Regions from separate parts of the Mesobacillus thioparans genome, predicted to be linked through region 3. Evidence: riboswitches for the same ligand, from Rfam matches in the RefSeq annotation. Region 3 holds a riboswitch; each other region holds the start of a gene.
The links. Region 3 has a riboswitch for S-adenosylmethionine ahead of ACNAZ4_RS10635 (trans-sulfuration enzyme family protein). Riboswitches for the same ligand answer to the same signal wherever they lie in the genome.
Positions count from the first base shown of each region.

Region 1: linked by a shared signal. The riboswitch ahead of ACNAZ4_RS19160 (sugar ABC transporter substrate-binding protein) and the one ahead of ACNAZ4_RS10635 (trans-sulfuration enzyme family protein) in region 3 are both predicted to bind S-adenosylmethionine.
Region 2: linked by a shared signal. The riboswitch ahead of ACNAZ4_RS11305 (methionine ABC transporter ATP-binding protein) and the one ahead of ACNAZ4_RS10635 (trans-sulfuration enzyme family protein) in region 3 are both predicted to bind S-adenosylmethionine.
Region 4: linked by a shared signal. The riboswitch ahead of ACNAZ4_RS21010 (methionine ABC transporter ATP-binding protein) and the one ahead of ACNAZ4_RS10635 (trans-sulfuration enzyme family protein) in region 3 are both predicted to bind S-adenosylmethionine.

Region 1 is NZ_CBCSFH010000014.1:23,071-31,195, forward strand. Features, by position in the region: gene ACNAZ4_RS19150 (hypothetical protein) at 1-504, opposite strand, end outside; gene ACNAZ4_RS19155 (dynamin family protein) at 1,071-3,815, shown strand; SAM riboswitch class I at 3,978-4,082, shown strand; gene ACNAZ4_RS19160 (sugar ABC transporter substrate-binding protein) at 4,185-5,285, shown strand; partial or broken gene ACNAZ4_RS19165 (ATP-binding cassette domain-containing protein) at 5,560-6,051, shown strand; partial or broken gene ACNAZ4_RS19170 (ATP-binding cassette domain-containing protein) at 6,373-7,047, shown strand; gene ACNAZ4_RS19175 (ABC transporter permease) at 7,049-8,056, shown strand; gene ACNAZ4_RS19180 (formate/nitrite transporter family protein) at 8,116-8,125, opposite strand, start outside.
Region 2 is NZ_CBCSFH010000006.1:3,582-11,706, reverse strand. Features, by position in the region: gene ACNAZ4_RS11320 (methyl-accepting chemotaxis protein) at 1-838, shown strand, start outside; gene ACNAZ4_RS11315 (chromate transporter) at 1,198-1,773, shown strand; gene ACNAZ4_RS11310 (chromate transporter) at 1,770-2,300, shown strand; SAM riboswitch class I at 2,443-2,547, shown strand; gene ACNAZ4_RS11305 (methionine ABC transporter ATP-binding protein) at 2,622-3,635, shown strand; gene ACNAZ4_RS11300 (methionine ABC transporter permease) at 3,625-4,290, shown strand; gene ACNAZ4_RS11295 (MetQ/NlpA family ABC transporter substrate-binding protein) at 4,309-5,136, shown strand; gene ACNAZ4_RS11290 (DUF445 domain-containing protein) at 5,323-6,582, shown strand; gene ACNAZ4_RS11285 (DoxX family protein) at 6,654-7,154, opposite strand; gene ACNAZ4_RS11280 (DoxX family protein) at 7,345-7,860, opposite strand.
Region 3 is NZ_CBCSFH010000005.1:121,039-129,163, forward strand. Features, by position in the region: gene ACNAZ4_RS10595 (sensor histidine kinase) at 1-489, opposite strand, end outside; gene liaF (cell wall-active antibiotics response protein LiaF) at 486-1,220, opposite strand; gene ACNAZ4_RS10605 (PspA/IM30 family protein) at 1,348-1,992, opposite strand; gene ACNAZ4_RS10610 (lmo0954 family membrane protein) at 2,038-2,382, opposite strand; gene safA (SafA/ExsA family spore coat assembly protein) at 2,569-3,177, opposite strand; gene ACNAZ4_RS10620 (hypothetical protein) at 3,301-3,444, shown strand; gene ACNAZ4_RS10625 (general stress protein) at 3,569-4,147, opposite strand; gene ACNAZ4_RS10630 (methyl-accepting chemotaxis protein) at 4,224-5,519, opposite strand; gene ACNAZ4_RS10635 (trans-sulfuration enzyme family protein) at 5,610-6,752, opposite strand; SAM riboswitch class I at 6,821-6,922, opposite strand; gene ACNAZ4_RS10640 (CBS domain-containing protein) at 7,009-8,125, opposite strand, start outside.
Region 4 is NZ_CBCSFH010000017.1:64,651-72,775, reverse strand. Features, by position in the region: gene ACNAZ4_RS21025 (ZIP family metal transporter) at 1-101, opposite strand, end outside; gene map (type I methionyl aminopeptidase) at 359-1,102, shown strand; SAM riboswitch class I at 1,283-1,385, shown strand; SAM riboswitch class I at 1,476-1,579, shown strand; gene ACNAZ4_RS21015 (hypothetical protein) at 1,745-1,924, opposite strand; gene ACNAZ4_RS21010 (methionine ABC transporter ATP-binding protein) at 1,996-3,027, shown strand; gene ACNAZ4_RS21005 (methionine ABC transporter permease) at 3,017-3,667, shown strand; gene ACNAZ4_RS21000 (MetQ/NlpA family ABC transporter substrate-binding protein) at 3,684-4,520, shown strand; gene ACNAZ4_RS20995 (M20 family metallopeptidase) at 4,823-6,037, shown strand; gene ACNAZ4_RS20990 (hypothetical protein) at 6,150-6,272, opposite strand; gene brnQ (branched-chain amino acid transport system II carrier protein) at 6,621-7,985, shown strand.

The DNA.
Region 1 (8,125 bases), on a different contig from region 3:
GAACTGGTTTGTCGGGACAATTTTGATATTGTCACCTTCAAATTTCCTTTCACCAAACAAGGTGATCAAGGTGCAGCTCAAAATCCGGAATGGGCTGACTTCGACTTCGTACTCAGCCAGAATCCCTGATCCGAGCTCCTCGCCAGCTGCATTCAGTGCCTGCACGTTTTGGCCTTCTAATGTTCTAAGTTTCGCTTTCATCAGGAACGCTTTCCACTCTTCCCAATTTTTGATTAAGAAGGCCTTTTCTCCATTCTCCAGGTAGCCGAGCTGGCAGCCTCTTTCATCAATGGCATCTGCATTCCCATAGCTTAACTCCATGACGATATCCCGCAAAAATTGGAATTCATTTAGGTCCAGATAGGGATCGATGTGGAATTCAACTTCATTTCCTGTCCCCTTTATGGTGGCAAGCGTTTTATTGTTCATGATCACAGTTTGGTTTTTTATATGTTCTGATGCAATATCGTCGATGGGAGTGTCCATTATTTTTAAAGTCAGCATAACAATCTCCTTTTCGGTCATCTTGTACCTTTCATTATAATGATTTTGCCCTATGAGCGGTGTGACAAACTTCATTTTATACCCAGAAAGTTGAAAGCTAGTACGAAAGATATAGAAGTCATTTAATATTCGACAGGAACTGGCAAATTACTGGATGGATTATTAAAATCATTACATATTTTTCAGTGCTTGTAGCACAACTGAAAGCTTCCTGAAATCTTGAATGAAAAATAGTCTGATAGAATACAATGATAAGGTTTGAGGGTAAGCCGTAACAGGGAAAAAGAAGAGTTATTAAGGCTGTTTTCGTAAAGATTGTTGTTAAAATCCTAAAGCCGATTTTAACGTGATAATAGCCATTTTGTATTTCGGTACTAAGTTTGCAAGCTCTTTTCTTATAATAGTCGTTAATTGTGTGAAAAATCTTAGGTAATTCAATCCTATTTTGTAACCAATAGCAACAAAGTTTGAGAAAAGAGCCATTATCTAAAACAATTTTTTCATGCCTAAAGGAGTCTGAGGGCTCTTTTTTTGGATTGATATTATCGAGAGGTCGGAGGAAAGTCATGACATTTGAAGAGCAATTAATCAATAAGTCGTATTTTGAAACCTATATGGACTCAGGTAACAGGACACACCCAGTCCAGGTACTTGGAGAGCTCTACCTTGCCGAACAGAAAAATGATATGCCTGACTTGGCAAACATCCGTTTTGCGCAGGGTGAGGTTTATTTTCACCATAAAGACTATGAAGCGGCAATTTTTAAATGGGAAAACATCACGAATGAGCTTGAGCCATGGGCAAAAAAGAACATGGGGGATGCGTTCCTGGAGCTGGGCCTGCTGACATCGGCGGAAGAGCTGTACCTTTCGATTGAGACAGAAAGCGATGTACTGAAAATCGAAAGCGGCCTGCAGCTGTTATCACTTTACATAGAGCAGGGTAAGCTCGATAAAGCAGTTGCTGTCATCAAAAAAGCAGTGGCACTTGATCCGGATTATCCTGGCGTGACTGAAATCGCCCGTTCTTTCTTCGAGGAGCAGAATGATTGGGGAAATGGTGTCGAGCTTGCAGTCAATGAAGGAATCCGGACAGGATCGCCAAAATGGTTCGATGTCTTGAACCAGTATGTTGAACAAGGACATACTGCGGGATTTGCACCTGAATATTTCAACGAGGCATTATCTGTGTTATTCCAGGTGGACAGAAGCCGGTTCGAGCAGCTCGCTGTATCTCTATGGCAAAGCTACCGGAATGAAAGCACCTACATGGCATGGTTAAGGGAATTCAATCAATTATTCAGCGGGATGGATGGCAACAGAAGAGATGGCTGGACACAGCTGTCAGCGGTCTATCAGGAAAGCTATTTCGAATTGATCAGCGGCGACATGCTGATCAAGGAAATTTCGCCGCTGATCCCGGAAATGCTGACAAACTGGCTGAAGATAACAAGCCCGATGAACAGCCTGGTCGCAGCGTCATCCATCATTGCCTGGAATGAGGTGTTTCCTGGATCGATTACAGCTTCAGCGATACATGATGCCGAGACATTAGTCCTGAACTCAAATGAGTACCATGATGGCTATAAGGATAGCATGATGTTGTTCCAGTCGATCATCAAATGGGCAGAGGATCATGAAATCGAGGTTGGCAACAAGATTAAGTGGATGGTCCAGGAGCTACACGAGTCCAATGTCCATAATATGCTGGTCGCCGGCGTTTCGGGCAATGGCAAGTCTTCCTTCGTCAACACAATCGTGGGCGAAGAATTGCTTACTGCCCCGACTGCAGCGGTCATCCGGTTCATGGATCAGGAAAATCCGGCAGCCTATGAAATCACCGATACAGAAATCCGTCAGATCATGGATGTTGAGGACTTCAAGGAGGCAGCGGGTGTCAGCCGCAAGAATCATAAGAATGAAACCATCATTGATTTCAAGGCAGACTTCCCATTCCTGCGCGAACATGACCTGGCACTGATTGATACCCCAGGGGTCAACAGGAATAACTATGAAAAGCATCCGCTCTACAATTACTTGAGATTTGCGGACAGTTTGCTGTTCGTCCTCAATGCGAGTGATCCTTTTACGGAAAAAGAAAGGGATATCCTCGAGAAAATATCAGAATTCTTCCCGGATCTGAATATTCACTTCCTGTTGAATAAAATCGATGTAATATACGGACAGCAGGAAGCAGCGGAAGTTTTCGACCAGACATGGGCAGAGGTCAGCCAGTACTATCCGGATGCAAAAATGTTCGCTTTCTCATCCAATTATGATAATGCCCAGCAGCTGAAGGATTTCTCGAATTTTATTAATACAACCAGAAACGCAGTTGATCTTGAACAGGAACGCACCGCGAAACTGCAGTTCTTTGTCAGACGGGCGATCACGTATTTGCTCAATAAGCGGGTTGAAATCGAAAATAACCATATGGAATCCATCAGCTGGAACGAGGAAATGGTCAGCAAGCTGAATGGTGCCATCAATCAGTTGGGCGATATTGAAGAAGAGAAGTCACGCTCCATCCAGAAGTCATTCCGTAAAATCAAGGATGAAACCCGTGCGGAAATCATTGAAAAGATTCCGGAATTACTGCGCAGCTGTTCTGACTTGGTGACAGAGGACAGTGATTTTGGCAAAATCCATTCGGAAATGGACCAGGAAATGAACAAGCGAATCGAAGAGTATCTGGAACAAACGGTAATGCCAAAGTTCCATGCTGATTTGAATGACTGGATCCAATTTTCAAAGGATGAGTTTGACCAGAGCCAGAATTATTTGGGCGAGATGGCGGAGGGCTTTAACTCTATGTACGGAGAGGAACGAATCAGCCTTGACTGTGATTTCAGGGTGCTCGATGACTGGCGCCGAGATGCTAATCGAATGACGAATGGCGTGCACTATGAGAAGGTCAACATCATGAACCGCTCGACCCCTCAAGCCTTTTTCCTGAAAAGCGCCGGCAAGCTGCTTGGCGTGCTTCCGCAAAATAATACAATGCTTTATAACAGGTATAAATCCTATCTAGAGACAGAGGATTATTATGAAATTGGAGTAACCATCGCCAAGAGGTTCCTGCAGCAATTCGAGATCTTCGAAAAATCGATTGAACGCGATGTGAATCTGTTCTTCAAACAACCGTTCAACGTTCTTGAAGAATCTGTAGAAGAAGCCAAGAGCGAAATCGACCATGGCAAAAATGAATTGGAGAAATTGAGGACCAACCCGGAATTGTACCGCGATCCATTGACACTGTATGAAGTAAAACTTCGCCAGTACGAATGGATGACCGCAGCCGGAAGGGGTTGATCGTTAGTGAAAGGAAGATTCCCGGATTTGGGAGTCTTCTTTTTTTTTACAAGCTACTTTTTTAAGATTAAAAATTTAATTTTCATAATAATATTGACAATATGATTACAGGAGTTTAAAGTAAAGTTTATCAATTTGCCAGATTAATTAAATAACTAAATTCTCTTATCAAGAGTGGCAGAGGGACTGGCCCTATGACGCCCAGCAACCGTTCCATCAGGAATTGGTGCTAAATCCTGCAAAACGATATGTTTTGGAAGATAAGAGAGGAATCTGACCTTTTCACCATTTTGTGTTCGAAACCTCTCTTTTCTGGAGAGGTTTTTTTATTTGGGTTAACTGAGCAGACACATTAAGGGGGAAATGCAGATGAAAAGAGTTGGATTCAAAAAGGTATTTTTAACGGCGGTAGCTTCAGCATTGCTGCTGACTGGCTGCGGTGGAGGAGAAACGAAGACGGCAAGCGGTCCTGTTGAGGGAGTTCCGGATCGTTTTGCGAAGGGTGAAGAAGTCAAAATCAAAGTCATCCGCAAGATTGGCGGAGATGATCATACTGCGCAATTTTTAGCAGGAGCGAAGGCGGAAGGGGAAGCGCTTGGCTTCAAGGTCGACGTCTTCACTGCTAACGGAGATACAGCAAAATTCCATGATGCCATCAACCAGGGTCTGCAGCAGGACTATGACGGATTCATCATCTCACATGGAGATGACGCTGCAACTATAGACGATGTGAAAAAATTGACGGAGAAGGGCAAAAGTGTCGTGACGTTCGATTCGAATCCTGATCTCGCACAGGTTGAAGGCGTGACACTTACTTCCCAGGATGACGAAGCACTCGCAACCCAGGCGCTCGACCAGCTTGTGAAGGACCAAAACGGTGAAGCGAATATAGTCTACCTCTGGGTCGATGGCTTCCCGCCAATGGTCAGAAGAAATAAAGTTTACCAGGAAACCTTGAAGGCTAACCCTGGAATCAAAGAGGTTGAGAGATTCGGAGTTGCCGCAGCCGATACAAGCGTACAAACGCAGAATGCAGTGGCAGCGATGTTGAACAAACACCCAAAAGGAGAAATTGACGCGATCTTCGCGACATGGGATGCATTTGCGATTGGGGCAGCCCGTGCCATCAAGGAAGCAGGCCGCGATGAAATCAAGATTTACGGAATTGATGTTTCTAATGCAGACCTTCAGGAAATCCAGGCAGAAGGCAGCCCATGGAAATACACAGCAGCCGTTGATCCGAAGCTGATCGGTGAAGTGAATATGAGATTGCTGGCGAAAAAGCTGGCTGGTGAAGAAACACCGGCAACTTACGACCTTGAAGCTTCACTGATTTCACAGGAAGAACTTCAGCAGTCGAAAAATCCAGTCAACATGGCAAATCTGGCTGAAATTATCGACGGATGGGGCAAATCGGATGCATTTTTAGAAGATTGGATAAAGAAATTGAAAGATCACTATAAGAAATAACGATTGAGAGGGTTTGTTGAGAAGGTTTTATAGCTGGAAAAATTATTATATAGCGACTTTTTCGGTTTTATAGCGAGTTTTTTATTTTTATAGCGACTTTCTCGATTTTATAGCGACTTTTTCAGTTTTATAGCGACTTTTCAATTTTTATAGCGAATTGGAAATTCCACGCGATTTTTTCCAGTTCAGACACAAACAAAGCAGGCACTCTCAAACAAAAGAGAGTGTCTGCTTTGCAGAAAGGTAGGGAGGAGGAACCGGGATGATACTTCAAATGAAAAACATCAGTATTGAGTTTCCTGGGGTATGGGCGCTGAACGCAGTGGATTTCAACACGGAAACTGGCAGGATCCATGCGTTGATCGGAGCGAATGGCGCGGGTAAGTCGACATTGATGAAGGTGCTTTCCGGCGCGCATGATCACTATACCGGGGAAATTCAGCTCAATGGTGAGAGTGTAGAAATCAGGACTCCAGCTCATGCGCAAAAGCTCGGGATCCAGACAGTCTACCAGGAGGTCGATACAGCCATCATCCCGTCGCTGACTGTGGCCGAGAATATCATGCTCAATCAAACAGTTCAGAATCTGGACAACAGGCACTGGATGAATTGGAAGCAGTTGTTCAAACAGGCAGAAGACATTATTGAGGGCATGAACCTCAAGATTCCTGTGAAAAAGCTTGCCGGGGAACTGACACTCGCGGAAAAACAGCTTGTTTTGATTGCCCGGGCGATTTCAAGCCATTGCTCATTCCTAATCCTCGACGAACCAACCGCTCCCCTGAGCCATACTGAAACAACGGAACTTTTCCGGATTGTCCGCGATTTGGCTAAAAGGAATGTAGGCATTATTTTCATTTCCCACCGGCTGCCGGAAATCTTTGAGATATGCGACGAGCTTACCATCATGAGGAACGGCGAGTTCATTGTGAAAAAGGAAACTGGGGACGTGGATTCACAACAGGTGATTGAATATATGCTTGGCCGGAGGATGGAAGATCAGTTTCCGGCAAGATCCAATACATTCGGAGATAATACTCTTCTCGAAGTGGCAGGATTATCGGATGGAGACAAAGTGAAAAACACTTCATTCCATGTAAAAGCAGGGGAGATTGTCGGAATTGCCGGCCTGGTCGGTGCCGGGAAGACAGAGCTCTGCAAAGCACTTTTTGGCGCATCACCAACCGTTAGCGGTACAGCGAGTCTTAATGGAAAGAAACTCAAACTGACGAGCCCGCATGCTGCGGTTAAAAATGGACTGGCGCTGGTTCCGGAAGAGCGCCGTAAGGAAGGTGTCCTGGTGGCAGAATCGGTCAGCTCCAATCTGACAGCCGTCAGCTTGAAAAAATTCTCCAGGCTATTTGGTTTTATCGACCGGCGCTCTGAAAAAAACATAGCGCAGGAATACATAAAAGCTCTTGGCATAAAGACACCATCAGAATCGGCCAAAGTTGAAAACTTATCAGGCGGGAACCAGCAGAAAGTGGCGATTGGCAGATGGCTGCTTGCCGATGCCGATGTGTATATTTTTGACGAGCCGACCAAGGGTGTCGATGTAGGCGCGAAAAGAGATATTTTCGAACTGATTGCAAAACTTGCAGCGCAGGGTAAGGGAATCATCTATGCTTCCTCTGAACTCTCAGAGATCGTCGGCATCACGGATCGTGTTTACGTGCTTTATGATGGTGAACCGGTCAAGGAGCTCGCCACCGCCGAAACAACAGAAGAAGAACTTTTATTTTATTCAACAGGAGGCAGATAGGATGGAAGCCAAACTCCCATTGCAGCAGGAAACGCCGCCGAAAAAGACATTTGAGCTGTTCCAGTTCTTTTACAAGTACGGGACGATCTTGACAATCTTTGTGCTGATCGCTGTCTTCGCGGCTGCGAATCCGAGTTTTATCAACGGCGACAATGTCATAAATATCTTAAGGTCAATCTCCATCGTGACCATCATCGCAATCGGCATCACCATCTCCCTGACGGTGGATGGTTTCGATTTATCGGTCGGTTCTGTAGCCTCATTATCCAATGCGGTTGTCATCTCGATGTTCGTCTGGTTTTCGCAGAACACCCTGGTTGCCGTTTTATCCGCTATCGCGGCAGCTTTGATCGTTGGCGCACTCAATTCGCTGATGATCGTCAAGCTGAAGATTCCCGATATGCTGATGACACTGGCGATGATGTTCATCATCCAGGGAACGGCGCTGACGTATACAAAGGGCGCGACAGTTTCGGAAAACATGATCCTTCCAGACGGCAGTTTTTCAACAGGGACGATCAGCCCGTATTTTGCAAAAATAGGGCAGGTTCCGTGGATCATTCTGATCATGGCAGTTGCAGTGATCATCGTCCATATTTTCCTGACATATACAAAGCATGGCCGCTATATGTATGTCATCGGAGGAAACAAGGAAGCAGCAAGACTTTCAGGCATCCCGGTCAACCGCTATAAAACAGCTGCCTATCTGCTTTCGGCCCTATTCGCGGCAATTGGCGGAATCGTTCTGGCTTCCCGCGTCATGACCGCAGAAATCAATGCAGGTTCGCCGTATTTAATGGATGCCGTGGCCGCCGCCTTTATCGGCTTTTCCGTCCTCGGGGCAGGCAAACCGAACGCATTTGGCACCTTCATCGGGGCGGTACTCATCGGCATTTTGCAAAATGGTCTTGTGATGATGTCCGTCCCATATTATGCAATGGATATCGTGAAAGGGACCGTGCTGGCATTTGCCCTGGGGATTACCTATTACAAGCAAAAACATTGTTGAGCAAGTAAAAAAGCCGGATTTGGCAGCTATCCAAATCCGGCTTTCTTTTTGTCATACATTCATTCCTCA
Region 2 (8,125 bases), on a different contig from region 3:
GGTCGCTGTTTCGACGGATGAGCTATCAGCAGGTGCCCAAACCGTCTCGGAAGATCTCCAGCAATCCGTTGAGCTGATTGACGAAATGGATAAAGAAATCATGCTGAACTTGGACTACAGCCAGGAGTCTTCCTCATATAGCCAGGAAGCGGTGGAAGCGATTGGTGAAGGCAGAAAGGCAATTGAGGGGCAAAAAGTATTGATTACAGAAAACAAAGCGGCTTCCTATTCCATCCAGACAGCAACGGGCAAGTTTGTTGGTTATGCTGCAAAAATCGAAGACATGGCCAAATCCGTTTCGGCAATCGCAGCCCAGACCAATCTGCTTGCATTGAATGCAGCAATCGAAGCGGCAAGGGCTGGAGAGGCTGGAAAAGGATTTGCGGTCGTTGCATCAGAAGTCAGGAAGCTGGCTGAAGAGTCAAACCTGGCCACAACGCAAATTTTCGATATGGTCAACCTATTGAAGTCGGGTCTCGACGAAATCGGGGAAGCGGTGAACAAAGGCGGCGTCATCGCTGATGAGCAAATGGAATCGATGAACCTGACAATGTCAGCTTTTGAAAATATAGAAGCCAGAGTCAGCGGCATCTCGGAAAAAATCGTGCAGCTTGTGAAAGGAACGGAAGCCTCCAAGGAGCTGGGAGCAAAGGTCCTGCACAATGTTGAATCCATCAGTGCTGTCGTCGAAGAAACAGCAGCTGGAAGCGAAGAAATTTCAGCTTCCACAACGGAACAATTAACGGCATTCGGCAACCTTTCGAAAAAGGTAACAGAGTTGAGGAAACTGACCAACGAATTGAACGAATCAGTTTCTATTTTTAAGTTTAATAAATGATTTTAAGAGTATCATGGCCTGGAGCTGTGATACTTTTTTTATGGGGATGAAAAGCGAAGAATTAATTGCAAAATCGGTACTTGGTCGAATTAATTGAAAAAGTGGTCGGAATATCGGGGAATGTGGCCGAAATAATCAAAAATGTGATCGAATAAATGAAAAAATCGCCAGAATATTGAATTATGGAGCAAATCAAAGCCTGAGAAATGGCAGAAATAATGGTGAATGCTGCCCAAAGACGATATAATTCCTTGAATTTGACATGCAGTTTCAAATATATGAGTCTATAATAAAATAAAAGAAATAAGAATTATAGAAAGCGACTGCATACGGCTAAAAACAGAAGAGAAGGTGAAGTTTTGAAACAAAGAGATTTATTCCTGGCATTTTTTCGCGTGGGAATCCTTGGTTATGGCGGCGGGCCGTCATCGATTCCGCTTGTACATAAGGAAGTGGTAGATAAATATAAATGGATGGACTCTGATGAGTTCGGTGATATTCTTGCTTTGGGAAATGCGCTCCCTGGTCCGATCGCGACGAAGATGGCAGGCTATATCGGCTATCGAGTGGGCGGAGTCGTGGGAATGATCAATGCCCTGGCCGCAACGATGGTCCCGACAATCGTCCTGATGATTTTCCTGCTTACTGCCCTGAATTCATTCAAAGATCAGCCCTGGGTAAAAGGAATGGCCGATGCTGTCGTACCGGTCGTTGCCGTCATGCTCGCTGTCCTGACCTGGGACTTCATCAAGAAATCGGGGAAATCGAAGCTTGGCTGGGCTTGGACAGCTGTTGCGCTGATTGCCAGCCTGGTGCTGCTCCAAATCCTGAATGTACATCCTGCAATTTTAATTTTCATCCTGCTGCTTGGGGCTTTATTAAAAAAAGACTCTTCACCATCTGAACAAAAACAAATGGGAGGGGAGCAAAAATGATCTATTTCCAGATATTTTTAGCGTTTTTCATTCCCGGTATTTTAGGCTACGGCGGCGGTCCTGCCTCGATCCCGTTGATTGAAAATGAAGTCGTCGACCGATATGACTGGATGACGGTCAATGAATTCAGTGAAGTACTCGCGATGGGCAATGCACTCCCGGGACCGATCGCGACGAAGATGGCCGGGTATATTGGCTATTCAGAAGGAGGAATCCTCGGCGCCATTGTCGGTGTGTTTGCAGCCGTGGCACCATCGCTGATCCTGATGATCGGTCTGCTGGGACTGCTGATGAAATACAAGGATTCCCCTCGTGTCAAAAGGCTGACAATCATCGTCCGTCCTGTGATTGCCGTGCTCCTTGGAGTCATGACCTATGATTTCTTTTTCTCCTCCTATGAAGGTGTCGGCATGACACAGACCATCCTGATCGGCGGAATCAGCTTCGTCCTGATGGAGAAACTGAAGGTGCACCCGGCCTATGTGATCGCTGGTGCGCTCGTCTATGGAGCCCTTGTTTTAGCTTAAACAAGGGTTTTTCTTTTGAAAATAAATTCTCTTACAGCCACAACGGTGTAAACGATTTCAATGGAAATCATTGAAAAAAACTTTGTTGACAAATATATCAGATAGTTTTAATATTTCAATTATCGAAACGAACTTAATAAGTTACTTATCAAGAGAGACTGAGGGATTAGGCCCGATGACGTCCGGCAACCTCCTTTATGGAAAGGTGCCACTTCCTGCAGAATGGTTTCATTCTGAAAGATAAGTCGTATAGATATTTACGATGCCTCTTTCTTTGAATGAAAGAGGCTTTTTTTATTGAGAGAAAACGGGGGTGCAAAAATGATTGAAGTGAAGAGCCTGGTCAAGGTATATGAAACGAAAAAGGGATCGGTGACAGGTGTTGAAGATGTTTCGTTAAAAGTAGAAAAGGGCGAAATTTACGGGATTGTCGGATATAGCGGAGCAGGCAAGAGTTCTTTGCTGAGATGCCTTAATCTCCTAGAGAAGCCCACATCGGGAGAGATTTATATTGATGGCGTGGAGCTCACCTCTTTAAGCAAGGGCGAGCTAAGGAAAGCCCGTTTGAAAATTGGGATGATTTTTCAACATTTCCATCTTGTAAGCGCAAAGACAGTCAGTGAAAATATCGCTTTTGCGCTAAAAGCTGCCGGCACTGCGAAAACAGAGATAAATGAGAGAGTGCTAGAGCTTTTACATATGGTGGGGCTTTCCGACAAGAAAGACGTCTATCCTGCCCAGTTGTCCGGCGGCCAGAAACAGCGTGTTGGCATAGCCAGAGCGCTGGCGAATAATCCATCAGTCCTGCTATGCGATGAAGCAACCTCCGCTCTTGACCCAAGCACGACCCGCTCTATTTTATCTCTACTTAAAAAGATTAATAGAGAGTTAGGAATCACAATCGTGCTTATAACGCATGAAATGGAAGTGGTCAAGACGATTTGCGACCGGATGGCCGTGATGCAGGATGGAAAAATCATCGAAGAGGGAAATGTCTACGATATTTTTGCCAATCCACAGGAGCCGCTGACAAAGGATTTCGTCAACTCCATCCTTCAATTCGAATTGCCGGAAAGACTGAGGAAGGAGCGGGAAGGTAAATTGATCAAGATCTATTTCCAGGGCGAGATTGCCGAGCAGGGTGTCATCTCGGATGTATTCCAAAAATTCAAGGTGAGGGGAAACATCCTCCACGGAAAAATCGAGTATATCCAGGAGATCCCACTAGGGATTTTCATTATGGAAGTTTCGGGCGAGACCCTTGAAATCGACAGGGCCATTGACTATATCGCATCAAGGACAAGAAATCTGGAGGTGATTGAAGATGCTGCTTGATAACCTGGTCGCACTGCTGCCGGAACTGAATAAGGCATTCTTTGAAACAATCTATATGGTCGGCATCTCCATCCTTGTTTCGATCATTGTTGGGCTGCCGACAGGGGTTCTTCTTTTTGTCACCGATAAAGGCCTGTTCCTTGAAAACCAGCTTTTTAAAAATATTGCCGGTTTCATCGTCAATATGATCCGGTCGGTTCCGTTCATCATCCTGTTGATCGCCCTGCTGCCGCTTGCGAATTTAATCGCCGGCACGACAATCGGGCCGACAGCCGCATCCGTTTCATTGTCTGTTGCGGCGATTCCGTTCTTTGCGAGAATCGTCGAGCAAAGCTTGCGCGAAATCGATAAAGGGGTCATCGAGGCAGCGGTGGCCACCGGAGCTACTCCGTGGATGATCATCAAGGATGTCCTGATTCCGGAGGCGAAGCCGGGAATCGTCCAGGGTGTCACCATCACGATCATCAGCCTTGTGGCCTACTCGGCAATGGCGGGGATTGTTGGCGGCGGCGGAGTCGGTGACCTGGCAATCCGTTTCGGTTATTACCGTTACGACAATACCATCATGATTACAACAGTGATTATCCTGATATGCCTTGTCCAGCTGATCCAGTTTGGCGGCGACAGGATTGCTAAATTAGTAGACAAAAGATAAAAATTGGGGGTTATTAAAATGAAGAAATTATTGTTCTCTTTACTGTTACTTTTATCAATCGGGTTGTTGGCTGCATGCGGCAGTGACTCAGCCTCAGGCAGCGATGCGAAGGCTGACAAAAAGCAAGTTACATTCGGAGCGACATCAGGGCCATACAGCGATATGGTCACAAAAGGCATCAAGCCTCTGCTTGAGAAAAAAGGGTATGAAGTGAAAGTGGTCGAATTCAGCGATTACATCCAGCCAAACCTGGCTCTGTCAAAAGGGGATCTTGACGCGAACCTGTTCCAGCACAAGGTGTACATGGAAAACTTCGCAAAAGAACACGATCTTGAGCTGTCTGAAGTGATTGTCGTCCCAACAGCGCCAATGGGGATTTACTCAAAGAAGTTCGATTCACTGGATGAAGTCGCAGAGGGTTCGGCCATCGCGATTCCAAACGATCCAACCAATGCAGCGCGTGCCTTCCTGATCCTTGAGGATGCCGGCCTGATCAAGCTTGATCCTAATGCTGATCCGCTAACTGTTTCTGAAAAAGATGTTAAAGATAATGTCAAGAACCTGCAGTTCAAGCCAATCGAAGCAGCACAGCTTCCAAGAGCCGTCGAAAGCGTTGACCTGTCGGCTGTACCCGGCAACTTCGCCCTCGCAGCAAAAATGGATCTGTTGACTGCGCTTCAGCTTGAAAACATGCCTGATCAGTATCGCAATCGTGTCGTCATTAACACCAAGGACCAGGATGCCCAATTTACAAAGGACATCAAGGAAGTCGTCGAGTCTGATGAGTTTGAAAAAATCATCGATAATGATTTCAAAGGTTTTGGAAAGCCAGAGTGGATGGAGTAAGAGTGTGAAATAAGGAAGTCCCAGCAGCCGATGCTCCTGGGACTTTTCCTTTTTTATAGCTTTCCCCCCTATAAATTGGGTAAAATATTGAAGAGGCTCTTTTCCAGAATTCACATACAAGATGGGGAACAGAAGCGAGCTTCAGAACTACACAAGTTTCAATCAAACAGTAACAGAGGGAGATATATGGATAAACGAAATAACAGATCTAGACATTTGGCAGCTATTTCACTGGCGATTATGGGTGCGGGTTTCCTCGCGATGATTCCTTTTCAGGATTCGCTGATCGGGAAATTGCTGATGGGCGGTTTTGAGGCCGGTCTTGTCGGCGGACTCGCTGACTGGTTTGCTGTGACGGCGCTGTTCAGGCATCCGCTCGGCATCCCGATTCCGCATACGGCACTTTTGCCGAAAAACCGTGATAAAGTAACGCGCGCATTAATCAATATGCTTGAGAATGACTGGCTCACGAAAGAAAGCATCATGGAAAAGTTCAAGCAGATTCATATTTTGGATAAAATTTTTGAGACGGTCGAGAAGGAGCTTCACTCTGAATCTGTGAAAAACAGTATCCAGGCGTTCAGTCTGGATGTCGCAAGGAAAGTGGATGTTGAAAGATTTGCTCCAGCCATCGAACAAGAAATCAAGGGCTTCCTTTTATCGGCGGATTCTTCCGAGTTACTACAAAAGGCTTCCGACCATATCCTGGCGAAGCAATATGATTCAGCTGCATTTGACTATGTCCTGCAAGAGACGGAAAAATGGGCGTCACAGGCTGAAGCGAAAATGGTGCTTGGCAAGCTTGGAAAGCAGGCAATCGATACAACTGAAGCGGATGGTCTCATGAAATTCGCGATTCAATCATTCAGCAATATGATCACCGAAGAAAAGGTCGGCAATATTTTGCAATCATTCATTTTAAAAAGAATGAAAAACCTGCAGCAGGATGATAACCGATACCGCCACATGATCTTGGATAAAATCCGCAAAGAGCTGGGTGGCATCAGTGAGCGTGAAGCCCTTATGACTGAAATCCAGTCCTGGAAAAATAAAATGGTCGAGGAAATGGATTTAACAGGACAGATCAAGGGAGTCCTGGCCAAGTCAAAGGATCGTGTGATTGTGCTTATCGAAAAGGACAGTTTTGTGGATGACACGATCACTCCACTTGTGAAAAAATTCATCGAGGAAATCAGAGCGGATGACGAGAAAGTAGCAGCAATCGAAAGCTGGCTGCATGCGAAAATTGCCGGGCTGATTGAAAGGAACCATTCAAAGATCGGGAAGCTTGTCAGAGAAAACCTGGATAAGCTTGATACGGAAACACTCATTGACATGATGGAAAACAATGTCGGGAAAGACCTGCAATGGATCAGGGTCAATGGCGCGGTTTGCGGCTTCCTGATCGGCCTTGGATTAACCGTCTTCAAACTCATTGTCATGTGAATGTGAGACCAATTAGAGCATCGACATGGAATGAAAAAAGCCTCCTGAGTTCACTCAGGAGGCTTGCTTATTCATTTCGTTGCTGCTTTGTTCCTAAAGATTGTTTTACGGATGAATGGGATCACCCAATGGTCCAAACCATATCGTCCTGCGTTATACCCTGCGAACAGGAGGATGAAGCCGAAGAAGATGTCTGTTGGGTTATGGGATACGGTTCCTGCAAGGAAGAAGCTGAAGTTCATGATCAATCCGAAGAACATTGCTGCTGTTGTCAGACAGCCGAGAATCAGGCCCAAACCAACCAGGAATTCACCGACAGGAACGATGAAGTTGAAGAAGTCAACATTTGGAAGTGCGAAGTTTTCCAGAAAAGATACATACCATCCATAAACAATTCCATCTGGACCTTTGACGGGGTTGGCAATGGCGTTAGTTAAATACCCTGTTGCATCAAATCCCTCTCCGGTCAATTTTCCCCATCCGGCTGTCATCCAGTTGTATCCAAGCCAGATCCGAATGATTGTCAGCAGGCCAGCTGCGACATTGTTTTCCCTTAACCAATTCGCGAACATATGAATCGCTTCCCTTCAAAATGACTGATATTTGATTACACTACACTATATTGGTTTTCTGTATTATGATGAGTGCTTGAGAACGCTGTTCACAAAATAGCAATAACATATTGTCAGGATTTTGAACGAGGAAGGATTTCAAAGCCAAGAAAAAGAGCCTGCATGACACAGGCTCTTTCAGACTTTTAAGTTAAACGGCTTTATGTGCAGTTTCCGGTTCCCTTTTTAAAACAGTCTTGCGGATGAAAGGAACCACCCAGCGGTCTAAACCGTATTTGCCAGCATTGTAGCCAGCGAACAGAAGGATGAAGCCGAAGAAGATGTCAGTTGGGTTATGAGATACAGTGCCTGCAAGGAAGAAACTGAAGTTCATCACAAGTCCGAAGAACATAGCAGCAGTAGTCAAGCAACCAAGGATCAATCCAAGACCGATCAGGAATTCACCAAGCGGAACGATGAAGTTGAACAGGTCGACATTCGGAAGTGCAAAGTTTTCAAGGAAGTTCACATACCATCCATAAACCATGTGTCCGTCTGGACCTTTCACCGGATTGGCAACCGCATTTTTCAGATAGCCAGTAGCATCGAACCCTTCACCAGTCAATTTTCCCCAACCAGCAGTCATCCAGTTATATCCGAGCCATACCCTTATGACAGTCAACAGGCCAGCAGCAATATTGTTTTCTCTTAACCATTTCGCTAACATCTAAATCGCTTCCCTTCAAAAATAAGTAAATATTGATTACACTTACAATATATCAGAATCCGAAAGAAAGATGAGAGAATTGTGAATCTGTTCACAAAACCGCAACAACAAATTGACAGAATATTGAACACGATTCTTTTTTAAAGGCTCTTTTATCAACTTTGTTGCTATTGCCTACAAAATAGGATTGTATTATCTAAGATTATTCACGCAATTAAAGCTTATTATGAGAAAAGAGCTTGCAAACTTAGTACCGACATATAAA
Region 3 (8,125 bases):
CGCAAACAGCTGCTGGCTCACCGAATCATGCAGCTCCCTTGCAAGCCTGTTGCGCTCTTGGGAGATGATTTCCTGGATGCGCGACTCCTGCTCCTCCGCTTTTTCGGTTGCAAGTCTCTGTGAGAGCATCGCTTTTTCAGAGATTTGCTTATACAGCTTGCTGACCCGTTTCGAAATCGATGAAATCTCTGCGTATGCCTGGTTTGCTTCAATTTCAGGCTGTTGCCCTTCCTCAAGCTGGAAAAGCCAGTTATCCACCGTTTTGAACTGCTTCCGCCAGTATATGCCTGAAGCCATTCCAAACGCGATGCCAAGCACAACACTGATGCTGAAGGTGAAGATGACAAACGGAATATCCATCAGCTCGCGGTTCCATAAATCGGAAAAACGCGCTGCCGGGAAAGCCAGCCAGTAGGACAATGTCAGCGCAATAAAAGCTATGATTCCAAGGGTTAGACCCCATAAAATTTGGCGCATGGCAGTTGTCATATGCGTTTCACCTCGATATTCCCGACGATCATCGAGGTAAAGATTTTCACCTTTTGCCCTGCCTCTTCATAGCCAGGTGTCTGGACGAATAAGCTTTGATTCAGCACCCTTCCCTCCTGATGCCCGAATACTTCCGCAGATCCGACCACCGATGAATGGCGGAGGGTGACTTCTAAATCATATGGCACATACACCTTCACATTCCCGATGATATTCCGGATGAAAATCACCGTCTCGCCCTTTGGCAGCACCGTCAGGCTCAAGTCGATCACTGTGTCGCCTATTCCTGTCTGGATGTTGACATCGTCCCATTCATATACATGCGAAGGCGTTTCCTGATGTCCGTACAATCGATTTTTAAAAAAAGGCGGTTTTTCAATCAGCATTTCCTGGCTGATTTCCTTCTCAGGCTCCTGTAAAACTGGTGTGATCATTTCAGGCTTCTTTTTTGACTGGATAAACTGATATACCAGATAGATCAGTACCGCCAACAGGAAAAACCTGAACGTCATCATGCTGAAAACGCTGCTCAGGAAAAAGAATAACCCTGCCCAGAACAGCACCTTGCCTGATTTTTTTGGCATTAAAGAGCGACCGAAGTAAATCATCGCTCCACTAGCCAGAAGGGAGAAAATCAGCCCTTCGTTGAAAAAAGAAACTTCAAGCAAAAGCAGGATGGCTCCAGTAATCACAATCCAGCTGACATAATCATTTTTCATATTTTTCAACATGCCATTTTCCCCCTTCCTTTTGAATATTTTGGATTGAATTTAGAGTGGATTTAAAATGAAGTTCATACGAGGTGATACCCAAAAGGCGCAGCTGCCTGCGCCTTTATAGAATACCATGTTTTGCCTGTTAAATAGTATGTGTTTCTTTATTTTTATACTCTTTTTCAAGCTGTGCAATCCTTGCGTCAATCGTATTCCGCTGATAGCTGCTGTTCACCTTTTCTTCGAGCTGGTCAAGATAGGTTTCCATATCCGCAAACCTTGAATAGGCTTTGTCGGAGTCAGAGCTGTGATCGATCACCTGGTCCATCCGGTAGTTGGCACGTGTTACATTTTCACGGCCCATCAATTCAAGACGGCGGATGTGCATATCTTTTAATTTATGCTTCATATCTTCATATTTACGTTCCAGCTCCAGCTGCTGCTTGCCCGCATTTTCCATCGCTTCCTTCAGCCTTGCTCCGCGTTCTTCGTATTGAACCTGCTCCCTGCTGGCAAACTCTTGAAGTTCCGCTTCACCGGCTCTCATCGCGATTTCCGTCTGATGCTTCCGTTTTTCTGCCATTTCAACTGCCTGCTGGTACTCCCTTGAAAACTGTTCCTTAAGCTCGCCCTGGCGCTCAAGAAGCTTCCTGAACTTTTCCGTTTCCGTCTCACATTCACGGAGGTACTGGTTCAGCAGCGCGATTGGATTCTTCTTTTCCTTCTGGTCAAGTGCCTCGTGAAGATCTGCCATCACTGTGTTTTTGATTCTCGTTAATAGATTAGCCATTTACAATCTCTCCTTATTTTTTGCGTATTTTTGTGTTTCAACAACCTAGTTGTTTTTCAATTCTGTCCATTGCTTTTCGAAGTTGATGAAAGGGTCGTTCTCTTCTTTGATTGCATCCTCTTTTTTGTCCCAGTTCTTGTATACAAGGTAAAGGACGTAGGCTGCTGCGATTCCAAGGATTGCTGGTACGTTGGAGGCTGTGGCCATCAGGATGATGAACCCGGCAATCCCCCAGCCGATTTTCCCAGGTGTCGAGTGAGTCTTTAAAAATTGCTTGACGACAAAGTATAGCACCAGCAAGCTCACACCGAGACCAACAAGCGGACCAAGATTTGACATCAGCACCATCGCAGCGATGAAACCTGCAAGCAGTAAACCAAATTTTTTCATGTTCAATTCCTCCTTATCTCTTATGTACTCATCTTACCTCTGCCGCTAAAAATCCATAACGTGCCTGAGCTTGATTTTCAGGTAGGTCCTGAGGCTTAGCGAGGTACCGGACCGGCCGTCCTTCTTACGTTTTCCGCCCATAAAAATACCCCGGTGACAGCTTCACCGGAGTATTACTTTCGTTATTCATTTTGCAATAAACATCTGGGTCCAATAATGACCATAATTCCCGCCTGTTACATGCCCGACGCCAATGTGCGTATATGCAGGGCTCAGGATATTCTTGCGATGTCCCGGACTGTTCATCCACGATTGGACTACTTCGTTCGGGGTCCTCTGGCCTGCCGCTATGTTTTCAGCAGCACTTCGGTAGTTGATCCCAAAGTTCCCCATCATGGTGAACGGACTGCCGTATGTAGGACTTGTATGGGAAAAATAACTCTTATCTCTCATATCTGCGGATTTGTAGCGCGCAACTCTTGAAAGCTGCCAATCAGCCGCAAGCGGCTTCAGTCCATTCTTCTCCCGCTCCTTGTTCGTCAGCTGGATGACCTGGCTTTCAATACTCTTTGCAGCACTTAAATCAGGGATATTGACCTGCTGGCCAGGATAAATCAAGCTGGGGTTCTTGATTTGCGGGTTAGCACCAATAATTTCCGAAAGGCCAATCTTAAACCTGACTGAAATCTTCCATAAAGAGTCCCCGGGCTTAACGGTATAGACCTGCTGTGCGAATGTTGCTAGCGGCATCGCCATACACATTAAAAACAGGACCACTATGATTTTTTTCACCATCTTCACTCCTCCTCAACTGATAGGATGAGAATATTTGATAAAAATATACAGTTTGTTAATGAACTTACAAGAAAACATCACTTTAACCATGCATATAGTTTTATTAAGGGAGGAATGAGGATTATGGGATATCTATGGGTTATGACGATCGGTTATGTCATTTGTCTCGGCCTGGTTGGCGGCACTTTAATGTTTTTCATTACCTCTGCTTTTGATTTCGATGATGCGAGCCGGATTGATTTACTGGATACACGGGAAAAAGAATAGCAAAAGCTGGCTGCCAACTGAACGCCAGCCAGCATGAATGGACTAACTGCAAATGAATGTGCCCGGGAATCTTGAATATCGGAGCACATAAAAAAAGCTGCCAGATGGCAGCCTTTTTTATGAATTAAAAATCACGTGTGTTGTCAAAACGAGTGTTGGCAGGATTGTCCGAAGTTAGCGGTGCATCAACAGGGTTGTTGGTCCTTGTTCCGTCCAAGCCAGCTGTTGTAGTTGTAGTACCATCATTCAGGCCAACTCTGTTCTCGTCACGCTCGACGACTACGAGGATTTTGCCTTCCTTTACATAGCCTTCATAGCGATCTGCTTCATCTTCCGGAATACCCATTCCGATCAATGCTCCAGCTAATCCGCCGGCACCAGCGCCTACTGCAGCACCTGTAAGTGTCGCAGCAATCGGGCCTGCAGCCACGATTGGGCCGATTCCAGGAATCGCTAGGGCCCCGATGCCTGCAAGTAATCCTGTAAGGCCGCCTAATACGCCGCCTGTTGCCGCACCTGCAGCAAGACCTTCCTCAGTCTTTGTACCGGTTGCTTCGTTGACGTGATCAACCTCTTCGTCGTTTTTACTAATAACAGAGATATCGTCGGTATTGTACCCTTGCCTCTTCAGGTCCTCAACGGCCTGGATTGCGTCTTGCTCGTTATCATATACTCCAACAAGATGTTTTTCATGTTCAAACATTATAAAAGCCTCCTTTAGACGAGTAGTCCTTTTAAAGATACCCGCCTACAGGAGGTGTAAACCTAATGTCGAAGGATTATTGGCTGGGGGTATAGACTGATACAGTTTTGTTCAACACCGAGGAGACTTGTGTCAGGTTCTCTGCAGTCGAGGTCAATTCCCTGACCGTCTCTCCCTGGTTTTCAAACCCTGCTGCCATTTCAGCGATCCCGGCTGCATTTGTCTGTAATATCGCATTCGTCTCATCATTCATCGCCAACAATTTATCTGTCTCTTGATTCAAATCTGCAGCGTATTGGCTGATTGTGCCTATTTCAGCCTGGATGGAGAGGATTCCGTCCCGCATCTCATCATATTGCATCTGGACATTGCCGAATAACCTGCTCCCCTTCTGCACTTCCAAGCTGCCTCCAGACATCACCTCCACCATTTTTTTGATATCGCTGCGGACAACTTCGATCGTTTCCTGGATTTGACGCGAAGCCTGGAGCGATTGCTCAGCCAATAAGCGCACTTCCCCGGCAACCACCGCGAACCCCTTCCCCTGATCTCCGGCACGCGCAGCTTCGATGGCCGCATTCAATGCCAGCAGATTCGTTTGATTGGCAATTCCGGAAATGATATTGACGATCTCGTCGATTTTATTTGTTTGTTCGGCCAGTGATTCAGCATCCTCTGCTGCCTGTTTCGTAATCTGATCCATCCGTCCTACCTGTTGGCTCGTTTCGCTGATGATTGCCTGACCTTCTTCACTTTTCACTGCATTGCTTGTGGACATCGTTTCGATCATATTGGCAAGTTCAGCAATCTCGCTGATTCTACGCACCATATTGTCGACGATATCACTCAGCACGATTGAATGCCCCTGCTGCTGTTCAGAACCGGCAGAGACTTGAAGAATCGAAGCTTTGATTCTCTCGCTTTCTTTTTCATGGACCTGTGAACTCTGAAATAGCTTTCTCGCAGAGTCATGCAACACCTGAGTATTGTCCTGGCATTGCGCCACGAGCAGCCTTAATTGACTGATCATCGCATCAAAATGGGAGGTCAGCTTTCCAATCTCATCACTTGAGTCACTTGCCAGATCCACCGACAGGTCACCCGAAACAATTTTCTGCGTCGCATCTGTAAGTCGGTCGATCTGCTTGAACACCCTTTTGAATAAAATAATGATGAAAACAAGACAGCCTATTGAAATCAGCGTTCCTGCAATGGCTGTCGAATACGTGCTCCTCGATACCAGTTCGGACGGATCAGAGCCTTTTTTGAATGAATTTAGCAAGTAAAAATTGTAAATCGTCGAAATGGCATAAACAAAAAATAACATGCCAAAAAAAGCAAACACCTTTGTTTTTAACGAAAGGTCCCGCATACTATCCACTCCTGTAAAATCCCCAGCATGAATACTGGGGATGAATAATCTTCTATTAATAATATCGACATTTCAGGAAAAATTCCTATCTCACTCAACAGCTTTAGCCAATGCTGCTTCAAACTGGGATACGATATCCTCCCCATGCTCAATTCCGACCGAAATCCTCACAAGACGATACGTGATTCCAAGTTCCGCCTGAGCCTCAGGAGGCAAGGCACGGTGGGAAGTTTTCAGCGGATGGGAGACCGTGGTTTCGACGCCCGCGAGTGTCGGAACGATTTTCACCCAGCCCAGCGATTTGAAAAATCGATCAGCATCAACATGTTCCGCCAGCTCGACCGATACGATAGCCCCAAAGCCTTGTTCAGCTTCTTCGAATGGATAATATACCTTTGCGATATTCTTATTTTCACGAAGTTTAACAGCAAGCAATCTCGCATTCTCCGATTGTGCCTTCATCCTTAAAGCAAGCGTCTTCAAGCCCCTGCATGTCAACCATGCTTCAAACGGACTCAGATTCGCTCCAAGATTGACAATTCTCGCGCGTACTTCGGCAATCAGTTCCTTACGGCCAACGATGACGCCAGAAGTGACATCACTATGGCCGCCAATGTATTTTGTCGCACTATGAACAACAAGATCAGCACCGAGCTCATATGGACGCACATGGAGCGGAGTAGCAAACGTATTGTCGACCAATACAACGAGGTTCCTCGTCTTTGCAAGCGCGATGACTTCATCCAGCTTTTCAACGCGGAGCAGCGGATTTGTGATCGACTCGGTGTAAAGAAGCTTCGTATTCGCCTTGATGGCGTTGGTGACATTGCCCAGATCCGCGAACGGCACGAAGGTCGTTTCAATCCCGAAGCGCTCCAGCTCTGCTTTTAGCATATGGAAGCTCCCGCCATACACATCGTCCGCGGCAACAATATGGTCACCGCTCTTCACCACTGCGAGGACCCCGGCCAAAATTGCAGCCAAGCCCGAGGAAGCAGCCACTCCATCCTCGGCATGCTCAAGAGCCGCTACTGCATGCCCGAGTTCATCCGTATTCGGATTGCCGACCCTGGAGTATAAATAATTGCCCTCACCCTGATAAAAGCCCTCGAGTTCATCAAGATCACTGAACGTAAATGCCGAAGTCTGGTAAATCGGCGTTGCCTTGCTTTTAATTCCCTGCTGCTTCGTATGTACTGAATGAAGCACTTCCGTTTCAAACCTGTTGTTCATTTCATCCACCTGCTTTTTTAAAAAATAAAAACCTCTCCAAATAAGGAGAGGTTCCAACTGCTCAGCCTCTCTTATCTTCAGAAATCGATCCTCAGGAATTAGCACCTTTCTATAAAAAAGAAGGTTGCCGGGCTTCGCAGGGCCTGTCCCTCCGCCGCTCTGGATAAGAGTTATTCTTTTCAAATCATTATATTAGCTGAAGTATATCAATTTCGCCGTAATCTCGTCAATGAACGAATTTCAAAATATTTGTGAATCAGTCCTCAGGGTCGCTGTCAAGCAAATCCCATGGGGTGATGACGCCAATTGGCTTTCCGTGCCGGTCGCCTGTTTCCGTGATGATGACCGCCTGTAGCTTCTTGCCTCTCGTATGGTAACGCTCGAATAATTCCTCAATATGGTATAGAGATGCTTCCTCATCCACGAACGTGACGAAATAATTCTTCCCCTTCGTCAGCAATTCTTTGATTTGGACATTTTCAAAGTGGACGACACTGTCGGAAAAATGCTTCGCCATCCACTGGATGATTTCCGTCGAAGTCAGCAATGCAACATATTTATCATCCTTGTCATAGACAGGGAATCTCGTAAAATCAAACTTGTTGATGACCTTAAGCACATCTTTTAGATAAGCATCCTCATAATAATAAAACACCGGGCTGGTCGCGATCGATAATGCCGTCTGCGGCTTCTCGAATTCCTTCGCGATTTCCTCAATCCGTTCGACCACTTCGATATGCGGCTCGGCAATATAATAGTCCGCATTCACCCGCTCATGGACAATCGCATTCCGCAGCTTGGCAAACTGATGCAGCTCACTTTTATACTTGCGGACCAATGAATGATTTTTATAGCCAGAGTACAGAAGCTCGACAAACGCATCGCTGTCCGTCCCCTTCACCATTTCCTTCAGCGCTTTATGGATTCGGTTAAAAGCCGTCTCAAACTTGCCGGACTGCTCCTTATGCTTTACCTCCTGGTTATCTGAAGAGCCCTGAGGCGCAGAAGTTTTTTGGGACTTTTCGTTGTTGCTGTTTTGGTTTTTGGAATTGTCGGTGTTCTGTTTTTTTGAATTGTCGGTGTTCTGTTTTTTTGAATTGTCGCTGTTTTGGTTTGCGGCTTTGCTGCTGTTCTGTTTCGTATCCTGGTTTGACGCTTTGCTGTTGTTTTGTTTTGTGGATTTACTGTTATCCTGGTTTGATGCTTTGCCGCTGTTCTGTGTTATGGATTTACTCTTATCCTGGTTTGATGCATTGCCGCTGTTCTGTTTTGTGGATCTACCGTTATCCTGGTTTGATGCTTTGCTTCTTTTTTGCTTTGTCTCGTTGCTATAATCCCTTTTCTGTTGATCGTCAACGTTCTCATCTACACGC
Region 4 (8,125 bases), on a different contig from region 3:
GTAAACACTAAAGCAGCGCCCAAAGCTGTCATTCCCCAGGTAAACAAGGTCCCGATCAGCGCCTGGACAACTGGATGTAAGCCCATAAAATATTCAAGCATCCTTATACCTCCCAAGACTTGCTCTGTAATCAAATGTAATTCATTTTAATGTATTATATGGATGATGAAGTGGTGAATATATCTTGTTCTACATAAATCAGACCGCTCTGGATATGTTTTATCAAGATTACTACATTCTAAACGTTATTCCAATCTTATTTATTTTTAATCTCCAGGCTTTGAGCCGGATGAATGGATTTTCACCCAAAAAAGGGATACTCTAATAAGATAGTTTATACATGGAAGGGAACTAAGTCATGATTGCAAAAACAGAAGAAGATTTTAACGGATTAAAAGAAATTGGCCGGATTGTTGGCTTGATTCGGGACGAATTGGTGCAGAAAACCGTGCCTGGCATTACAACGAAGGAACTTGATGAATTGGCAGGCGCCTTGTTCGAGCAGAATGGGGCTATTTCTGCTCCGAAAGGCGAGTACAATTTCCCAGGGTATACATGCATCAGCGTGAATGAAGAAGTGGCCCACGGGATTCCGGGGAGCCGTGTCATCAAAGAAGGCAATCTCGTTAATATCGATGTTTCCGGATCGAAAAATGGTTATTTTGCCGATACAGGGATTTCCATTGTCGTTGGCGAAGGTGACCCGATTTTAACAAAGATATGTGAAACAGCTGTAGAGGCTTTTGAAGCGGGCTTAAAAAAAGCAAAACCAGGGTCGAAGAAAAGCGGACTTGGCAAGGCCGTTATGGCGACTGCGCGAAAGAACGGTCTGAAAGTAATTAAAAACCTGACCGGACATGGAATCGGGCGGACAATCCATGAGGCTCCCGATCACATCTACAACTATCATGAGCCATGGGATGACGAACTTCTGAAAGAAGGAATGGTCATCGCTTTTGAGCCATTCATCTCCACTGGTGAGGAAGAAGTTTTCCAATACGAACATGATGAATGGACTTATGTCACAGAAAACAGTTTTGTTGCACAATGTGAGCATACGATCATCCTTACTAAAAATGGACCGCTTGTGATTACCAGATAGATTTTGGATTGAAACCCTTGCTGCTGCAGGGGTTTCTTTTTTTTTACGCATACGTCTCAATTAATACTAAATTCCTATTTTTCGTGTTTCTAAAAAAAAAATCAACAAAATGATTGACACATTCTCTGCGACGCAGTAAAGTAATAAACAAGATTTACAACAACTCAATATTCGAATTACTTCTTATCAAGAGAGGTTGAGGGACTGGCCCTATGACACCTCGGCAGCGGACTCCTTTGGAGACTGTGCCAAATCCAGCAAGCAGAAGCTTGAAAGATAAGAAGAGGCCGACTTTTCATTTCATGTCCTCTTCTTTCTGAAGGGGACTTTTTATTTTTCCAAAGAACCCCACCTACAATTTCATATCGTTACTTTCTTATCAAGAGAGGCGGAGGGACTGGCCCTATGAAGCCTCGGCAGCGGACTCACTTTGAGGACTGTGCCAAATCCAGCAAGCATGAGCTTGGGAGATAAGAAGAGTTCTTGTCCAGCATTCGTTGCGGCATGCCCTCTTCCTGTTTCCCGGGAAGAGGTTTTTTTCTTTATAAGAAACTTTGAATTTTTATCAAATTAGTGTCTAGCTACAGCGCCTAGCCAGTTTTCATCCCTGAGTGGGCTCCCTGGAGTATCTTGCGATAAGCGTTAGCTTTGAGCAGCTCGAGTCGCACGTCTAGTGTCGCCTCCTAGAAACTCCGAAACTTCAACTCCGCCGGCAGAAGCAAAAAGCGCTTCTTTGTCGGAGTCTCCAGTTTCTGCGTTTCTGGACAGTCGGCTATACTTTTCGAGTTCGGTCCGCCCAATGAAGTCAAAGAATGACTTCACAGGTCGGCCCTCCAGCGCTTGTCGGGGCTGACCAAGGCGCTTGCGCTTTTCAAGACAAAGGAGGAAGACAGTTGATTACATTTGAACAAGTGGAGAAAGTTTATGAAAGCCGCGGGAACAAGGTAGCGGCACTTAATGGGATCGATCTGGAAATCAAAGAAGGACAGATATTCGGGGTCATAGGTTTTAGCGGTGCAGGAAAAAGCTCACTGATCCGCTGTGTGAATCTATTGGAACGGCCGACGTCAGGACGGGTGATTGTCGATGGCTGCGACATGACTTCCCTTTCGGTAAAGGAAGTGCGGGAGGTTAAAAGGAATATCGGAATGGTATTCCAGCATTTCAATCTCTTGAACTCCAAAACGGTATTTGAAAATGTCGCGATGCCGCTCGTTCTAGGTAAGCTTCCGAAGGCGAAAATCAAAGAGCGGGTTTATCAGCTGCTCGATTTTGTCGGTCTCGCTGATAAAGCAGACAATTATCCTGACCAGCTTTCAGGCGGGCAGAAACAGCGCATTGGCATTGCACGGGCCCTGGCAACCCAGCCTAAGATCCTGCTTTGCGATGAAGCGACATCAGCGCTTGATCCGCAGACAACCAGTTCGATCCTTCAGCTTTTGAAAAAAATCAACAAGGAGTACAACATTACGATTTTGATCATCACCCATGAAATGTCTGTCATCAGGGAAATCTGTGACCGGGTCGCTGTCATCGAGGAAGGAAAAATCATTGAGGAAGGCTCCGTTTTTGAAGTTTTTTCAGCCCCAAAAACAGAGACAGCCAGGAATTTTGTCAGCACAATCATGAATGACAGGATTCCCGATTCCGTTCGCAGGATCATTGAAGGACATGCAGGCCTGCAAAAGGTATTCAAGATCAACTTTGTTGGCGAATCAGCTGGCGAGCCGCTGCTTTCACAGCTTTCAAAGAAGTTCGATATCCATATCAATGTCCTGTTCGGGAATATCACCGAGCTGCAGGGAATTCCATTCGGGAACCTGATTGTCGAGTTCCAGGGAAGTGATAAGGAAATTTTGAGGGCTCTTAATTTTATCAATCAGCAAAAAGTCAACATAAAGGAAGTGACCGCACATGCTAGTTAACTCAGAACAAATCACCCAGGCATTAATTGAAACACTGCAAATGGTTGCGTTCTCCCTGCTGTTTTCAGCAGTCCTCGGAGTGCCGCTCGGCATTGCGCTTGTCGTCACCAGGAAAGGTCATTTGCTTGAAAACGCACCTGTTTTCAACGTATTTAACAGTGTCATCAACATATTCCGCTCAGTGCCATTCATTATCCTGCTCGTCGCAATCATCCCGCTGACCCGGCTGATTGTCGGCACATCGATCGGCACGGCAGCTGCTGTCGTCCCGCTTGTCTTCTATGCAGGGCCGTATATTGCCAGATTGGTAGAGAACTCCCTGCTGGAGGTAGATCCGGGAGTCATTGAAGCAGCCGAAGCAATGGGGGCCACTCCCTGGCAGATTGTATTCAAATTCATTCTTCCAGAAGCAATGAGCTCCCTCATCCTTGCTTTCACGATTGCAACGGTCGGATTGATCGGTGCATCGGCAATGGCCGGGGCCATCGGAGGCGGCGGACTCGGGGATTTGGCGATTACATATGGATACCAGCGTTTTGATACCCAGACAATGTTCATCACAGTTGGCATCTTGATTGTCATGGTCCAGGGCCTTCAATCACTTGGAAATATATCAGCTAAAAAAATCAGAAGAAGATAATCAGGAGGAAAACAAAATGAAAAAACTTTTACTAGCATTGATCGTACTTAGTCTTACATTAATCAGCTCCGCATGCTCCAGCTCTTCATCATCCGCAAAAGGCGGAGAAACCGTCAAAGTGAAGCTTGGTGTCAGCGGAACGGATCATCGAGTATGGGATTTTGTCGCAAAAAAAGCTGAGAAAGAAGGAATTGACGTTGAAATCGTCACCTTCTCGGATTACGTCCAGCCGAACCTTGCCCTTGCTGAAGGCGAATTGGATGCAAACTCATTCCAGACCGTATCCTATTTTGATGCTTTTATCAAAGAACACAATCTTGACCTTGTACCGATCGCAACCACGCAGATCGCACCAATGGGAATTTATTCAGACAAATACAAAGACATAAAAGACATTCCTGAAGGCGGAAAGATTGCCCTGGCAAACGAAGCGACCAATATGGGAAGAGGTCTGCTTTTACTCCAGGAAGCAGGGCTAATCAAACTCGAGGAAGGCTTCGACGGCATCGGCTCACTCGATAAAATCGTTGAAAATCCGAAGAACATTGAACTTGTACCGCTTGTTGCCGGCCAGACTCCAAGGGTATTACCGGATGTAGCCGCATCGATCATCAACAACGGAATCGCAGTTGATGCTGGACTCACACCAAAGAATGATGCGATCTTCCTTGAGAGTGCCACTGCCACTCCATACATCAACATCATCGCAGTCCGCGAAGAAGATAAAGACAATGAAACATTGGAAAAATTAGCCGATCTTTACCAGCAGGATGACACAAAAGATTTCATCGAAAAAGAATACAAGGGAAATACACTCCCTACCTTTGTGCCGCTTAGTGAGATTGGCTGGTAAAAGAGCTCACCTGTTCTGCGACCGTAATTTCAGAAGCCTTCCTTTTTCGGGCGCAGCTTTGGTCATTCTGCGACCGAAATTGCGGAAGTCATCGCTTCTTGGGCGCAGCTTTGACTGTTCTGCGACCGTAATTGTAGAAGTCATCCCTTTTCGGGCGCAGCTGTGGTCATTCTGTGACCGTACTTGCAGGAGCCTTCCCTTTTCGGGCACAGCTTTGACTGTTCTGCGACCGTCATTGGGAGAGCCGTCGCTTTTCATGCGCAGCTTTAGTATTTTCAAGAAAGTTTAAAGGAGGAATCAGGATGTCAACATCAGTTAAGTCCCTAAATGAATTAAAAGATATCATTACCGAAAACGTGGTACTGAACAAAGATCTTTACTTAAATGCCAGCCACGAAATTCACGCTCGCCCGGAAATCAGCAATGAGGAGTTTTTCGCTTCGGCTCGCCTGATCAAGATTTTAGAGGATGAAGGTTTTGAAGTTGAAAAGGCGGTTGCAGGACATGAAACCTCCTTTGTTGCCCGCAAAAACTCCGGAAAACCAGGTCCCTCTATCGCTTTCCTGGCAGAGTATGATGCCCTGCCTGGGATTGGCCACGCCTGCGGCCATAATATTATAGGAACAACCAGTGTCGCAGCTGCTATCGCGCTAAGCAAGGTATTGGATGAAGCTGGCGGTGAAACGGTCGTTTTCGGGACGCCTGCGGAAGAGGGAGGCCCAAACGGAAGTGCGAAAGGCAGCTTTGTAAAGCATGGCCTTGTTGACGGGATCGATGCGGCGTTGATGCTCCACCCTTCCGGACAAACAAGATTGACATCAACCTCCCTTGCTGTGGATCCGTTAGACTTTGAATATATCGGGAAACCCGCCCATGCAGCAGCGTCTCCACATGAAGGCATCAACGCCCTCGATGCTGTGATCCAGCTGTTCAATGGCATCAATGCATTGAGACAGCAGCTGACTGATGATGTACGGATTCACGGCATCATCACTCATGGAGGGGATGCACCGAACATCATTCCTGAATACGCAAAAGCCAGGTTCTTCATCCGCGGGGCTTCACGAAGCAGATTAAATGATGTCACCAAGCGTGTAAAGGAAGTTGCAGAAGGAGCGGCACTCGCAACCGGTGCAAAGCTGAATATTATTGCCTTCCAAAATGAAGTTGATAATCTTCTATTGAATGATCGATATAATGAGGTTTTCAAAAATGTGATCGAAGACCTTGGAGAGACCGTTGCAACAGATGAACGAGACGGAATTGGCTCAACCGATGCAGGCAATATCAGCCAGGTCGTTCCAACCATTCACCCTTATATTAAGATTGGCCCTGATGAGCTCGTTGCCCACACTGTCCCTTTCCGGGAAGCGGCTGCTTCTGCACAGGGAGATGAAGCATTGCTGAAAGGCGCCAAAGCCCTCGCTCTGACAGCAGTCCAGCTAATCACTGACAAGGAATTATTGACTGACATCAAGGCTGAGTTCCAGCTAAGAAAAGCCACGGAAAATAAATAATCTTCTATAATACATGCTCTATTAAAATAAGACCCTTGCCCAATCGCAAGGGTCTTACTATTACCAGCCTGATCGATCACCTTCTCTTCCAGTGAAAAAGAACAGAAGCAAGCTACTCCTGTTCCTCTGTTTTGACTGCGCTGATTAAGAAATCAATCGCTTCCATTTCTTCTCTTGTCAAATATCGTCCCAGTTCCGGATTCTTTAAAATCGCTTCTGCTTGTTCAATCGTCATCAGATTCTCTCCTGAAATTAATTTCATACTTTTTTTCTATCGGATGAAATCTGTTCTTTTTACACTGTAAAATTTCACCTGCAAATAAAACTTCCGAAGAAGCCCTCGCAACAGATGACTTTCCTTCAATTCTAAAAATACTAAAAATTCCATTGACTTGCGAAGCGTAAGTATTTATAGTAGTGTGTATTATTCTTCTTTTTGGTTATATGAAGAGATCGATTCACACTTTATTGTGATGAATTGAACAAGACATTTATGTCTAGCATTTCCTTCCCTTCTTATTGGGAAATACCTCCTTACCAACTGAAGAAAGTGTGACTACATCAAGTAGAGGAGACAATTCATATGCAGCAAAAAACAACTTTTTCAACCTATGCACTAATTGGAACTATGCTATTCGGCATGTATTTTGGCGCAGGAAACCTGATTTTCCCGATTCAATTGGGACAGCTTGCAGGCACAAACTTTTGGCCTGCGTTAATTGGCTTCCTGGTGACAGCCATTGGCCTACCTTTTTTAGGTATTTTGGCGATCGGGCTTTCCGGAAGCATCGGCCTGCGTGATTTAGCCGGCAGAGTGCATCCTGTTTTTGGGATTGCTTTTGCCACAGTTCTTTATTTGACGATCGGACCATTTTTTGCGATTCCGCGAACTGCAACCGTTCCGTTTGTGGTTGGGTTTGAACCGTACATCGCTCCAGGTCAGGCTGGTTTGTGGCTCGGAATTTTCAGTTTCGTCTTCTTTGCCATTGTTTATTTTTTCTCACTCCATCCGGCAAAGGTCATGGACTACATCGGCAAATATTTGACTCCGGCGTTTCTTGTCTTTTTATTTCTTTTAATCGGATTTTCGGTTTTCAACCCAATGGGAAGCTATGGGGAACCCGCCGGTGCTTATGAAAAGCTTGCCTTCATGACAGGTTTTAAAGAAGGATATAACACAATGGATGCTCTGGCATCCCTGGCATTTGGGATTGTTGTCATCCATGCGATTAAAAGACAAGGAATTACTGATAAAAAGGACATTGCCAAAGCAACCATGAAATCAGGGATTTTCGCCATGTCGCTGATGATGCTGATTTACGGTCTAATCACATATATGGGAGCATCAAGCGTGGCAGCTATAGGAACATTCGAAAATGGCGGCCAGATTTTTGCAGCAGTCGCACAGCACTATTTTGGCTCTTTCGGCGCGATTCTTCTAGCAATCATTATTGTGCTCGCCTGTCTAAAAACAAGCATTGGTCTTATCACAGCCTGCAGCGAGTTCTTTAATGATCTGTTTCCGAAGGTATCATACCGTAGTTATGTATTCATTCTAAGCTTCGTTTCCTTTGCAATCGCAAACTTCGGCTTAAACAATATCATCCAATTCGCTGTACCAGTTTTAATGTTCCTGTATCCTTTAGCCATCATCCTGATTCTATTGACTCTATTATCACCGCTATTCGGCAATAGACAGAGCGTGTACTCTGCTTCGATGGCGATGACATTTCTTGTAAGCTTTTTTGACGGATATAGTGCATTAGCAGCTAATGTTGCAAATTTGAATGTCCCAATCTTCAATTCAATAAAAACTATATATATGGACTACCTTCCTTTATATGATTTAGGCCTCGGATGGATCCTTCCAGCCTTCATCGGAGCAGTCATTGGCATTATTTTGCCTAAAGCGGAAATAATGTCGGGAACGACCCAAAAAGAACTGTAGAGATTCTCTGCAGTTCTTTTTGGGTCATATTGGGCTAGCTTGCAATCATTTATTAAGTTTTCTCTGAGCTTTCAACGCTACCCTTTTCAAATCCATTTCCCCGTTCCTCAGCAAATTCCACATCTGCTTTTGGCATTGCT